DNA from 4 places in the Lysinibacillus sp. FJAT-14222 genome. Region 1 is predicted to be linked to each of the others. Evidence: riboswitches for the same ligand, from Rfam matches in the RefSeq annotation. Region 1 holds a riboswitch; each other region holds the start of a gene.
What was found. A riboswitch is a leader RNA that binds a small molecule or an ion and turns the genes downstream of it on or off. The one in region 1 is predicted to bind cobalamin.
Positions count from the first base shown of each region.

Region 2: it holds a riboswitch for cobalamin, as region 1 does, so the genes downstream of both, metE (5-methyltetrahydropteroyltriglutamate--homocysteine S-methyltransferase) here and AN161_RS08535 (hypothetical protein) in region 1, are expected to answer to the same signal.
Region 3: it holds a riboswitch for cobalamin, as region 1 does, so the genes downstream of both, AN161_RS02325 (hypothetical protein) here and AN161_RS08535 (hypothetical protein) in region 1, are expected to answer to the same signal.
Region 4: it holds a riboswitch for cobalamin, as region 1 does, so the genes downstream of both, AN161_RS21310 (S-layer homology domain-containing protein) here and AN161_RS08535 (hypothetical protein) in region 1, are expected to answer to the same signal.

Region 1 covers NZ_LIYL01000018.1:148,960-152,176, forward strand. The annotation lists gene ytvI (sporulation integral membrane protein YtvI) at 1-357, opposite strand, end outside; gene AN161_RS08530 (hypothetical protein) at 449-997, shown strand; cobalamin riboswitch at 1,244-1,447, shown strand; gene AN161_RS08535 (hypothetical protein) at 1,700-2,242, shown strand; gene AN161_RS08540 (cobalamin-binding protein) at 2,244-3,203, shown strand.
Region 2 covers NZ_LIYL01000054.1:25,390-28,606, reverse strand. The annotation lists gene metE (5-methyltetrahydropteroyltriglutamate--homocysteine S-methyltransferase) at 1-1,968, opposite strand, end outside; cobalamin riboswitch at 2,142-2,321, opposite strand; gene AN161_RS23085 (DUF4179 domain-containing protein) at 2,614-3,217, opposite strand, start outside.
Region 3 covers NZ_LIYL01000005.1:57,431-60,647, forward strand. The annotation lists gene AN161_RS02320 (TetM/TetW/TetO/TetS family tetracycline resistance ribosomal protection protein) at 1-500, shown strand, start outside; gene AN161_RS02325 (hypothetical protein) at 757-1,530, opposite strand; cobalamin riboswitch at 1,781-1,965, opposite strand; partial or broken gene AN161_RS30440 (amidase) at 2,387-2,533, opposite strand; gene AN161_RS02335 (HAMP domain-containing methyl-accepting chemotaxis protein) at 3,186-3,217, opposite strand, start outside.
Region 4 covers NZ_LIYL01000050.1:95,159-98,375, forward strand. The annotation lists gene AN161_RS21310 (S-layer homology domain-containing protein) at 1-1,725, opposite strand, end outside; cobalamin riboswitch at 1,897-2,094, opposite strand; gene AN161_RS21315 (DUF5643 domain-containing protein) at 2,443-3,217, opposite strand, start outside.

The sequences.
Region 1 (3,217 bases):
GTCTTCAGTGTATTTGGAAATGTTTTCTTGCATACTAAGCCACATTTCTGATAGTTTTGAAATATAATAGGGAGCTTGCTTTGAAATTAAAATTATTTGCGACATAAGTTGTGTAATAGTGAAGTAACAAATAATTGAAATTAAGATAACGCTCACTATGTAAATAAAAGCGACTGCAACTTTACGAGACATTTTCCATCGCCGTTTAAAGAAATTAACAATGGGCTCTAAAAAAAATGCACTAACACCTGCTAATATTATGGGAACGGAAACCGGGATAATAAAATATGCAACTACGATTAAAGAAATAATCATAATTAATCTAAAAATCAGTCTCCTAGTATTAAATTTATTCATAGACTCTCCTTCTTTACGCAAATTAAATTAAGTGTACCATAAAAAATTATAATAATATTACGTTCTGAAACAATAAAGGTAGGGATGAATCATGGAAAAAGAGATTATGCAACTTTTTAGTAATTTAACAGAGCGTGACCGCGATATTCAATACGAATCTTACGAAGAATTGATGAAGATTATGCAGGAACCAGTTGATTGGACATATGCAGTTTGGGAACAGCTTGTTCAAGCTCTTACATACAAAAATGGACATGTGCGTGCAAGTGCTGCGCAATTTTTATGCGCGCTCGCAGCAAAAAGTGATCCAGAAGAAAGAGTATTAGAGGACTTCTTAAAGATTTGGGTAGTGACGTATGATGAAAAAACAGTAACTTCAAGGCATACTTTGCAGGCAATTTGGAAAATAGGTATAGCGGGGCAGGTACAAAGAGATTTAGTCGTTTCATATTTGGCAAAAAGGTTCCAAACATGCTTAGACGAAAAGCATCCGACATTAATACGCTATGATATTATTGTATCCTTTAAAAAGCTATTCGATGAAACCAATGACCCGAAACTACTAGAAATTGCGGAGCGTTTAATTGAAGAAGAACAAGATGTTAAATACAAAAAGAAATATAAGAAAGCCATCCATTAAAGGTCATGGAATGGCTATTTTTTTGTGCAAATTTTTTCGGTAATAGAGTATGAAAAAATAAAACGATTTGATCTATGAAGAATGACAGATTCATGTGCGAGTAGAAGGAATACCCTCAGGGGCAGTGAAAATACCCGCATGCGTAAGGGAAAATACCTACATGATTTTTATCCATCGTATTTGTTTATTCCAAACTCCACAGCTATTTTTTCCTATCAATCTATGATAAACTGCTTTATAAGTGAATAATTCTTGCAGAATAAAGGTGCTGAACTATAGCATAATCGGGAATTCGGTGAAAAACCAAAGCTGTTTCCGCAACTGTAAGTACAGGAATCATATGATAAACCACTGTCGAATATCAGATGGGAAGGTTTTTATAATCCACAACAAGTTTGAATGTAGTGAACTGTACAAGCCAGGAGACCGACCTTTATTTGAACGTATAAATACTCTTCGGAAGCTAGGAGAATATGCGGCAAATACATAGGCTATGTTGTGCTATATAATAGACATTATTTATGTTATTTTCGTCGTTTCCTAGGGGTAGGAACGACGTTTTTTTATGCACACTTATTGAAATTTTAGGACAAGTCTAAGAAGGGTATTTATCTGTAGCGAAAGCGAAGCGACAGCTACAATTACGCCAAGGCGCAATTGATAAAGTAAGAGTTTTTCATGAAGGAAAGCGGGGACTTAGATTTGAAAAAAGATGCACGTTATTCTTGTTATCCATTTATGCGTGAAAAGGCATCAACAGTTGATTTTGAAATTCGAACTGATAGCCTTACAACACATATTGGCGTCGCTTTGGCAGCAGTGAAAAAAGAGACGGTAGAGTTAGTAGCGGATGATTTACTAGTTATTTTGCCAATGGCTTACCATGTAAATGGCTCAGTCCGAGGTAAGTTAGCGGTAACTGAAGATGATTTGACTTGGCTAAGTGATCGCTATGATTTTTATGTTAGTTATGTGAAGGAGGAAATACAAAACTTTGTATTACCTCAAGGAACGGAGGCTGCTGCTACATTACATTTATGCCGTAGTGAGGCGAAAAAATCATATCGCGCTTTGCACAAAGTATCTGAAGAACGAGAAGTACCAACTATTCTCTTTGATTATTTAGGATTACTAGCCAATGTATTTTTTGTAATGGCAGTTTATATGAATCAACACGCTGGTATTGCTGAAATACCGTTTCTTAGTAAGTCATACCCAATGAAAAAGAAAAAGGAGAATAAATGAAATGAAGAAATTGTTTAAGCTACAATGGCTGTTTGTGTTGATGCTGGCACTTGTATTAGTAGGCTGCGGTACGAAAGAGGATACTAATAAAGATACTGTTTCTAAGGAAGATCAACAAGTTGAGAAAACTAGCTATAAAGTTAAGGATGACCGTGGTGTAGAAGTAGAGTTTGCTGCAGTACCTAAAACTGTTGTTTCTTTACAACCGAGTAATACAGAAATTTTATATGCTCTAGGCGTTGGTGATAAAATCGTCGGTGCAACGGAGTATGATACGTATCCAGAAGAAGCACAAAAAATTGAGCGTGTTTCTGATTCTGTAACATTCAATAGTGAGCGAATTTTAGCGTTAAAGCCAGATATAGTTATTGCCTATACAACGGGAAATGATGAAACTTTAAATGCATTAAAAGGTCTTGAAGATGCGGGGATTAAAGTGTTTGCCATTCAATCAGCTAAGTCATTTGATGATGTTTACGGTGACATCCAACAAATCGCAACCGTTATGGGAATTGAAGATAAAGGCGAAAAGTTAAATGAAGATATTAAAGCTAAGATCGCTGAAGTCCAAGCGAAAGTCAAAGAAGTAAAAGAACCAAAAAATATCTTCTTAGAAATTAGTCCGAAGCCACAAATATTTACAGCTGCTTCTGGTACATTCCAACAAGAGATTTTAAATGCTGCAAATGTTAACAACGTATTTGCTGAGCTAAAAGGCTGGAAAGAGATATCTGAGGAAGATGTCATTGCGAAAAATCCAGAAGTCATTTTAACAACAGTAAACTATGTGGATAACCCAGCGGCAGAAATTCTTTCTCGTGATGGATGGAATTCAATCGCTGCCATTCAAAATAAAGCGATTTATTATATCGATACTGATATCTCAAACCGTCCAGGTCCACGTATTGGCGAAGCTGTTGAGTTAATAGCCAAGGCGGTATATCCTGAGTTATTCAAATAATCTAATTGAAAATA
Region 2 (3,217 bases), on a different contig from region 1:
AATGAAATCGTTAAATTCGCAGTAACACATATGTGTATGGATTTGTGTTTCATCTTTGACACTAGAAGTAGCAAGCTTGAACGAATTGACAGCCCAATCTAAGTAAGCACCCCATTCTTCTTTTCGGAGCGGTAAACCTTCTCTTAGAGCTGGCTCATCCACTTGAATAATCGAAATACCTGCTTTTTCTAGTGCTTCAACCTCTTTACGAAGTGCTAATGCAATTTGATAAGCGACATCTTTACGTGACAAATCGTCTCGCACAAAGGACCAATTTAATATCGTCACTGGCCCCGTCAGCATGCCTTTTACAAAGCGCATTGTTAAGCTTTGGGCATAGGCTGACTCTATTACAGTAATTGGTGAAGCCCATGCAACATCTCCATAAATGATCGGTGGCTTGACACAGCGTGATCCATAGGAAACGACCCATGCTTTTTCTGTAAATGCAAAACCAGTCAGCTTTTCACCAAAGTATTCGACCATGTCTGTACGCTCAAATTCACCATGAACTAGTACATCGATATCTAGTTCTTCTTGTATCGTAATCCAGCGTTTTGTTTCCTGCTCTATAAATGCTTCGTAGGCTTCATTCGATAATTGTTTTTTACGCCAAGCATTACGATTCCTTTTCACCTCATCAGATTGCGGGAAGCTTCCGATTGTTGTCGTTGGAAATAGCGGTAACGCTAACGCTTGCTGCTGCAGCTTTTGACGTTGAGTAAATTCACTATGTCGTTCAAAATCTTGCGTTGTCACAGTTTGAACTGTTTGATGGACCATCTTGTTTTGACGGATTGGATGATTTTTTAGAGCCTCAATCGCCTTCATACTTTCTGAAAAATTGTGTTGTAAGGTACCTTCTTTATCTCGTCTACATGTAGTCAGCTCTATAATTTCTACGATTTTTTCATCTGCGAAGGCCAATGCGTGCTTTAGAACAGGGTCAATCTCATTTTCAAGAGCAGTTGTAATGGGTACGTGTTGTAGATTACTGGATGGTTGAATCCATAGCTCCGCTGCATTACTTAAATGCTCAATCGCCTGAATCGTAGCATTGACCTCCGCTAGATTGGAACGCCAAATATCACGTCCATTTACAACTCCGATTGCCAATACTTTATCCTGAGGGAAACCATATTGACGAAGTGACGCCATATTTCCTTTATAGCCATGAACAAAGTCTAGACCAAATCCTTGTACAGGTAATGAAATCAATGTTTCATAAGCGCATAATGCTTCAAAATAAGTTTGTAGCATGATCTTAGCCTCTGGAACGGCAACGGCTAACTGGTCGTAAATCTCTTGCACAAGCTTGATCTCTGCTGCATCAAGGGTTGTGACAAGGGACGGCTCTTCTAGTTGAATCCAATTTGCCCCTGCCTCCACTAATTCTTTTAATACCTGCGTATAGAGCGGTAATAAGGCTAATAAGTATTCAACTTGTGTGAATTTGCTGTAGCCTTTCGTTAACTTGCAAAATGTATAGGGACCAATCAATGTCGGCTTCGCAATAATACCGTACGCTTCCTTCGCCTCTAAAAAATCGGCTAACACTTTATTTTCTGTTAGTTGCAAGGCTTGTCCCTCATACTCAGGAACAATATAGTGATAGTTTGTATTAAACCATTTTGTCATCTCACTAGCTACGGCTGTTTTATTTCCTCTTGCTACGCTGTAGTAGGTAGGTAAATCAACTTTCCCTCCTTGCCAGTTAAAGCGTTTTGGGATTAGACCAAACATCAATGCCGTATCTAACATTCTATCGTAATACGTAAAATCGCCAATTGTCACCATATCGATGTCAAGTTGTAGCTGCTTATCAATTCTAGATAAACGGATTTTCTTTAATCTTTCCTCAAAGTCCTCTTCAGAAAGTTCGTTGCGCCAAAATGCTTCTAATGCTTTTTTCCATTCGCGATCTTCCCCTATATACGGGTAACCAATGAGTGTGCTTGTATAGGTCATGTCAATCTCCTTTTTAGAAAAAAATAAAAAGCCATCTCCTGCTCGGAAAATGGCTGCATGTTAAAATTATTATGCTAAAACAATACGAAAAAAGTATATACTTTCGCATAAATCATTTGTTATCGCACAGTGCCTATTTGGTCACTTTTCACCACCTATTCCACGTAGGTATTTGGTGTGTACTAGAAATTGGCAGGTCTCCTGGCTTCTCATCAACACGCCTCACAGCCTTCCCAGTTTCCCAGTGGCATTTGTGATTTGCTCCGAATTACAGTTGCGGGACAGCGTCGGATTTTCACCGACTTCCCTTTTAAGCCAAACTCTCATTTGGCACCAAGTCTTACACAATATTCAATTATGCTCCTACTATAACATACATTTCAGAATAGTAGAAATTATTTTTAAACTAATCATCGCTTTATTTGTTCTAATCTGATTGGATTACTATAAATGGAATCGCTATGAACATAAGTATGACTAAACTAAACCCGTATTCATCCCCAATGGTTCATAGCGATTTATCTGAACACTATCATAATCATGTTTTGGTATTGGTTATAGGAATGAATCTCCACAAGCTAGGACATTATTGACCATACCTCTAAATAACTAGTCTTTGCAGTTGGTTAAAAAAGAAATATCAAATTATTCTTTCTTCACTAATCTTAATTTTTCATAGCCCTTCACAGCTAATGAAAGAGATTGCTGTTCATTCCATATGCTGTATGGGAAAACTAAATTAATAGTAGTATATTCATTCGTACGTTCAACATTTGCACCATTTGCATAGAACGCTTCATTATTGCTAGTTAGTAGTGCTGTATCGAAAATATAATTTTCATCTTCAATATTACGGTTAATTGTAAAGGAAATATACATTGAACCGTTTGATAACATAGCTTGCTGTAATTCAAGACCTGTCACCTCGTTTTGCGCTACAAAGACCTGTGTTTCAACAGTGGCAGGCTGTAAATCAAATGCCCATTCTCCATCTACTGAAATAATCCCTCCTTCTTTGTTTACAAAATGCACCTCTTCAATGACTAATTTTGCACCATCTAAAGGGGGAACAGCTGTTGTAGTAGACTCCGCCAGCATTTCCAGTGTTGTGGCATTATTTTTTATATTTTCTAATTGGAATTGGTAGCCCGTATACATTCCTGGTCCTTCTATTGTCTTCGTATCCGACACAAGGGCATCTATTTCGACGCCTTGTGCATTATAGAGCCGATATTCCACGCTCATATAA
Region 3 (3,217 bases), on a different contig from region 1:
ATATACGCTTCACTCTCTTAACGGGGCGTGCACATATTAAACATACTGAAGGTGGCGATTTCCGAGAGGCAACATTCCGTGCATTACGTCAAGGGCTAGAGCAAGCAGAAAATGTATTACTAGAGCCGTATTACCGCTTTAAGCTTAAAGCCCCTAGTGATTTTATCGGCCGCATGATGACCGATATTCAGCAAGCTTCTGGAACATTTGACGCGCCAATCTTAACTGAAAATAATGCGATTTTAACCGGACGTGCCCCTGTCGCAACATTTATGAGCTACAGTACAACCTTTGCCGCCTACACCAATGGTAAGGGCGTACTCTCCCTACAATTTGATGGCTATGATTTGTGTCACAATACTGAAGACATTATCGCGCAAATTGGCTACGATAAGAACGCCGATCCTGAATATACATCCTCTAGTATTTTTTGTGCAAAAGGCAAGGGTTACTCCGTTCCATGGCAGGAAGCGGAGGCAGCTATGCATTGTACTAAATAGATTTATAAAAAAAACAGGACTTGATTTTAGTTATATCAATGTCCTGTTTTTTTGTGTTTCGTGGGATTTGCTGGGTGATTTCGTGGGGATTCTTGCTTCGCGCGGGTATTTGCTTTGCTTCCGCGGGTATTCGACCTGCTTCCGCGGGTATTTCCTTGCTTCGCGCGGGTATTCGCTCTCCTTCCGCGGGTATTCTCCTACTTCGTGCGGGTCGCCCCGAGCATCTTTAAATCCTTGCCGCGGATATTTCTAAACTTTACAAAGCTTGTACCGTTTCCCCATCCTGTTTAATAAAGCGATAGGAAGGCTCCACGACTATATAACCATGAGCATTTGAAAAATCAATTATTACCTTGCCAGGTCGACTTTTTAAAAGTTGTAAATTATCAATTAATTCAAGCAATAGCTCATGCCCGTTACCGCGTGGGTGCCAGTTTAAATGATAATCATTCAATTCACTCACAGCCTGTAAAAATTGCTTAAATTCACGCTCTACAAAGTTTATCAGTTTAGCATTTTCTTGTTTCGCTTCATCACTTGTTGATAAATCCTCCAAATATGTTTCATAAAAGCGCATCACTATCGAACACAATAAATCATTGACACGAGCAGCACTTAGTATTGCCTTAGGGACTTGGGAAAGTCGCTCTAAATTTGGTTTTGCACGAGTCGAATCGATGCGAGTAATTAAATGATAATGCTCACCATTCACCTCGTACACAATTGGATTTGTCGGCATATACATCATAAAATCATTTGTTTTTGTTTTAAGCTGATCTGTAATGTTTGCCTTTGCAAAAAGGTGCCCATTAAAACTTTCATTTTGAATCCAAATAATATCTTTGTTATAAAAAATTTGATCAAACAATCGTTCATTACTAATAAGATTACTAGCTAATAATTGATCGACAAGTGATTCTACGACCATTCTTGTTGTAGCTTTCTTGGCAACTTCAGTGCGTGGTTGCTTACAAATTTCCATATCTACATATTGCGATTCTTGTGCTGTACATACATGAATATTCGTCATACGTGCATCCTCTTTTCGTACATATTTTTCAAAACGGAAGTATTCTTTCGCATAAAAAAAGGATTTCCTACAACAAGAGGAAATCCTTCATTCTATCTTTTTCACTCATCACATAATGTCAAATTATACCCAAGCATAAAAGAATTGCCTCGAAAGCGACTACCTTCTCTTATTTTGGGCGTTTGACGTACAGTGACGAACAGAGCATTCTGTTTTGTCAACATGCCACCTCCTATTCCTCGTAGGGTTCTGGTGTGTACTCATAATAGGCAGGTATCCTGACTCATGATCACCGCTACTTTTCCCCTTCCCGTCGTTAAACAGTGGTCTATGAAAAGTCGCTCACATTTACAGTTGCGGGACAGTGTCGGAATTGCACCGACTTCCCTTTTAAGTAAATTGCACGCAATTTACACCTATTACTCCACGCTATTCAGTTGTTAGAGGAATCTAATGTACTATAGATTCCTTATAGATTATTAAAATCAATTGTAAAGGAGTATTTTTCCAAAGTCAAATAACATAAAATATTCCAGTTCCTTATTCTTTTTCTTCTAGTTATAATGCTTGAATTGTGCGTTCGTCTTCAATTATCTCGTTCTCTGTTTCCATTTGTTTTATAATATCGGATAACTCCCAAAAGCAAAATTATACTCATAGGTATAGTCCCGTATGAATATGGTTGTTCAAATGCAGCAACAAACGAATTATACAACTAACGCAACCTATTGATTCACAAAATATAAAAAGACAGAATTTATTCTACGTGTTGTAGATTAAATCTGCCTTTTTCTTTTATCAGCGACAATCTTTGGAAAAACAGTCATTTTTAAAGTGAATTGAGTCTTGTAGGATCTTAATACAACTCCGGAGCTTTTCGTAATTTACTTGCTTGTTCGTATGAAAATGCGAGTTTTATTAGTACATCCTCACTAAATGCAGTTCCAGCGAAAGTTACGCCAAACGGTCTCCCATTTTTCATATACCCCGCTGGGACGGCAATAAAGTCCTTGTGTAACGCCCTCGTCTCATTAGAAAAGATCAGGTTGAGAGGTGAATGAAATTGAATAATATTAATATCGAACTAGGAACATTAATACTTTTTCTTATTGTACTACTTTTAATAATTAGTATTTTTGGATTTATAATTAGAAAGTTGCTAGGTGTCGAAAGAAAGATATGGTTTTCTGTTAATTACCTTAACGAAAGACATAAAAAACTAGATTGGTTTGTACGAATACTTTTTACAACTCTATTTTTAATTAGTACTTATTATATGATTTACAATGATAATGTTGGAATTGCTTGGTATTTTGAAACATAGTTTATCATAATTGTCTTTTTAATAGCATCTGAAACATTACGTGCAATTATGGAATGGAAATACGCAGAAAATAAAAAAGATTCTATTGCTACTATCGCAGAAATGATGTTTATGATTAGCATAGTATTAATTACGATAAAAACTGGTTTTTTCGGCTTATTTAATATTTAATTCTAAAGTTTTTAAGCGGAGCTAGCGGCTCAATATAGTGGAAAAGTTGATAACAACGGTCATCAATGCTCCTGAAATAGAATAAAAAAGGGCTATTTCGCAGAAAGTTTCCCCTGCAAAATAGCCTTTTTTATTTATGTTTCTTTCAATTAGTTACACATTATTGTCCATTAAATCGCTGTGTAAGTTTTT
Region 4 (3,217 bases), on a different contig from region 1:
ACGATACATCCAACCACTTAATGGACCACGATCAAATTCATAAAGACCATTAATGCCATCGATATAAGTACCATATTGTGTTTCACGGTAGCTTAATGCAATACCATTTTGCTTTGTTACACGTTTTAATACGTCGAATACTGTTTCTCCTGGATAAAGCTCAACTTTTGTTTCTTTTAGTGGAACCTCCGAAGAAGAGATTGTGATTGAGAACGTGGTATGTCCATTTGGACGATTTCCTCCTGGATTATCTTCGCCGTTGCCGGAATTATTGTTATTTCCACCATCTCCAGGGTTCGAAGGATTACCTCCATCCCCAGGGTTAGATGGATTACCACCATCTCCAGGGTTTGAAGGATCCTTAGACTTCGTATCTGACATATCGTATAGCGCTGTTTGACCGTTAAGCAAACGATGATACGCAGCTAATGTATAGCCAACCTGCTCTGTAGCCATTCCATTTGCTTGCGTTTCGCTTAAAACGTGTTTAAAGCCACCTTCTTTTGTGCTGTAATAAGTCATAATATTCGCTATAACTTTATCAAAGCGAGGGTCTTTGTCCGCATCGATACCTAAGCTAGTAAGGGCAGTGACAACTTGTGCAGCACTTTCAGAATTTTCCGACCCCCATGATTTATAACCACCATTTGGTAATTGTAAATCAGCTAAAGTAGTTAGTGCTTTGTCGACAGCATCTTTTACCTTTGAATCCGTTTTATAGTATGGTGCTAGCGATTGGATAGCCATTGCTGTCATATCAGGGTCAGCCTTTGTCCCCGATAGAGCCCAACCACCATCATCTAATTGCTTTTCTAAAATTCTTTCAATAAGTTTTTCACGTGTTGTAGTAGCTGTTTCAGATAGTTCAAAGTCCCAAGTATTAAGAGCAATTAACCCGAAATAAGCACCGTTCACACCTTGCCAAACAACTTTATCGAAATCAGATAGTTTTTCAACTAAGTTATAACCACCAACATTTGTTGGATCCTGACCAATAGCTGTAAGGGCAATAATTAATCGTGAGTATTCTGTATATTTTCGTTGATCTAGCACGCCATCTTTAGAAACAACATAGTCAACGACATTTTTATAATAAGTATCGTAATAGCCAGCTGGAACTTCGTAGCCACCGCGAGCTAATGTGATAATCCACCATTCATAACCGAATTTAGGTTCGGATAGTTTATCTACCATGTATTGAGCAACAGTATTGTAAGCCTGCGAAGTTGTTAGTTCAGCATTTGATTTTGTACCATCTTTTTTCGCACTATCCAATTCCTCTGTGGCCTGATTTAGTGCTAATACTTTCGCATCAATGTCTTCTTGAATTGCATGTTCATCTGCTAATAGTTGTTGTGCAGATAGGATTACATTTGTATACACATCTATTGCAGCTTGAGTTACCCAGTAATCGACAGGGTCTATATCGTTTCCATCAGCACTGACTTTAAATGATGATTTGGCTTGTTTAGCCTTATCAATTGCCGTTTGTAATGATGATCTATCAATTACTACTTCTTCGTCTGCAATATTTGTATTTTTTTGGGATATACTAACTTCTTCACCATTAGATTGATCATTAATAGTAGAGCTAGATTCTAACTCAATCGTTTCTAAATCACTTGCTTCAATTTGCTGCGTTTCTGCTAGAGCAGCAGGTGACAATAGCGAAAATGATAAGATGAAGACAATCGCTATATTCAACCATTTCTTATAAAAGTCCATTTCTCTCCTCCTGATCTTGTTATAGGTGAATATATTTGCAATTAACTCAAAAAATAAAAAAGATGCTTCTCCAACAAAAGGGAGAGCATCTAAGGAAAACAGAAAAAGGCACAAAAACACAATTTGCCTGTTCATCTATTTGCCGTAAGTTCTCCTAGCTTCCGAAGAGAGTTAATACGATGGAATAAAGGTAGGTCTCCTGGCTCGTGTATCCTATTCAGAACCTTCCCATCTACTGGAGGCATTTTTCCTCGTTTGACAGTGGTAATTTCTGTAGTCATCTACACTTACAGTTGCGGAAACAGCTTCGGATTTGCACCGAATTCCCTATTAAGCTCCTAAAAGAGCACCTTTATTCTGCATTTGCTATTCACTTAATGCTAAGTTTAGCATATTTTTCTTTTTTTCAAAATAGTTCAACAAAAAAAGAGAATATTTCTAGGTTCTGCTCGTCAAATAAGATATCAAATACAATATCTTCATTGAAGTTACTTCTATTATAATAAATGGATGTTTATATACTTAAATGATATTTATAAATAATATTCCTATTTATAAACTAAAATTAATAGTATATTAGTCGCAAGGAGTAGGGATGGCTCAAGTGAAAGCTTTTAAATCTAATGGGGATCCACTTGGTATTTACACTTTTAAAGTAAATATTTTGAAATACCAAAAAGTAGAGAAAGTGAGGCAAATCTCACGTTCTCTACTTTTTTATTTTTGTGAGTTAATAGGTAGTGTAACCTCCAGCTCAGGAATATATTGAATCTTTGGTTCCCCATTTTCATCCATTTGATATTCACCTTTTGGATATTCTTTAAAGAGATGTATATAAGGCTTAAGGGTTATTGTTTTTGGAATGGATTCAAAAGGTGTATATCGATGATCCATAATCATATCGCTACCATTTGACTCATACGAACCAAGGCCACCAATTAGTTTTAGTTTATGCCCTTGTTCATCAACAACATCTATTCCCATTGCGAGCTCTGCGATAGGTGAATTGTCTGTTAAAATGGGTCTTGTCGTTATATTGGTTGTAATAGGAGTAAGCTGGATCTTTTCAATAGTAAAATGAATATTATCATATTGTCGACTTACATTAGGTTGTAAAGTTACAGTGTCTTCAATTTTATTTTTCACAGGAATTTCGATTTTTAAAGGGTCCTGTATACCAGTTATTGTAGTACTCAATGTTAAATCAAACTGTTCGGGAAAAGGACGCCCCCCTTGATTTCTCTCATCTACAATTTCAATAATGGCAGAATCATTATCTTTACCTGAGTATATATTAAATCCATTCATTGCATTTTCCGGATCCGGAGCAAAAGAACTACGGGGATCACCATTTATAAAAAATTCAATATTACTGATACGATCTATTAAAGTTTCTTTTGATAATTCCCCCTCCGTATGAAGTCGTTCAATAGCAATTGAAACACGCGTACCATCATACACTACTTCCGATACATTTAATGTAAAATCATCA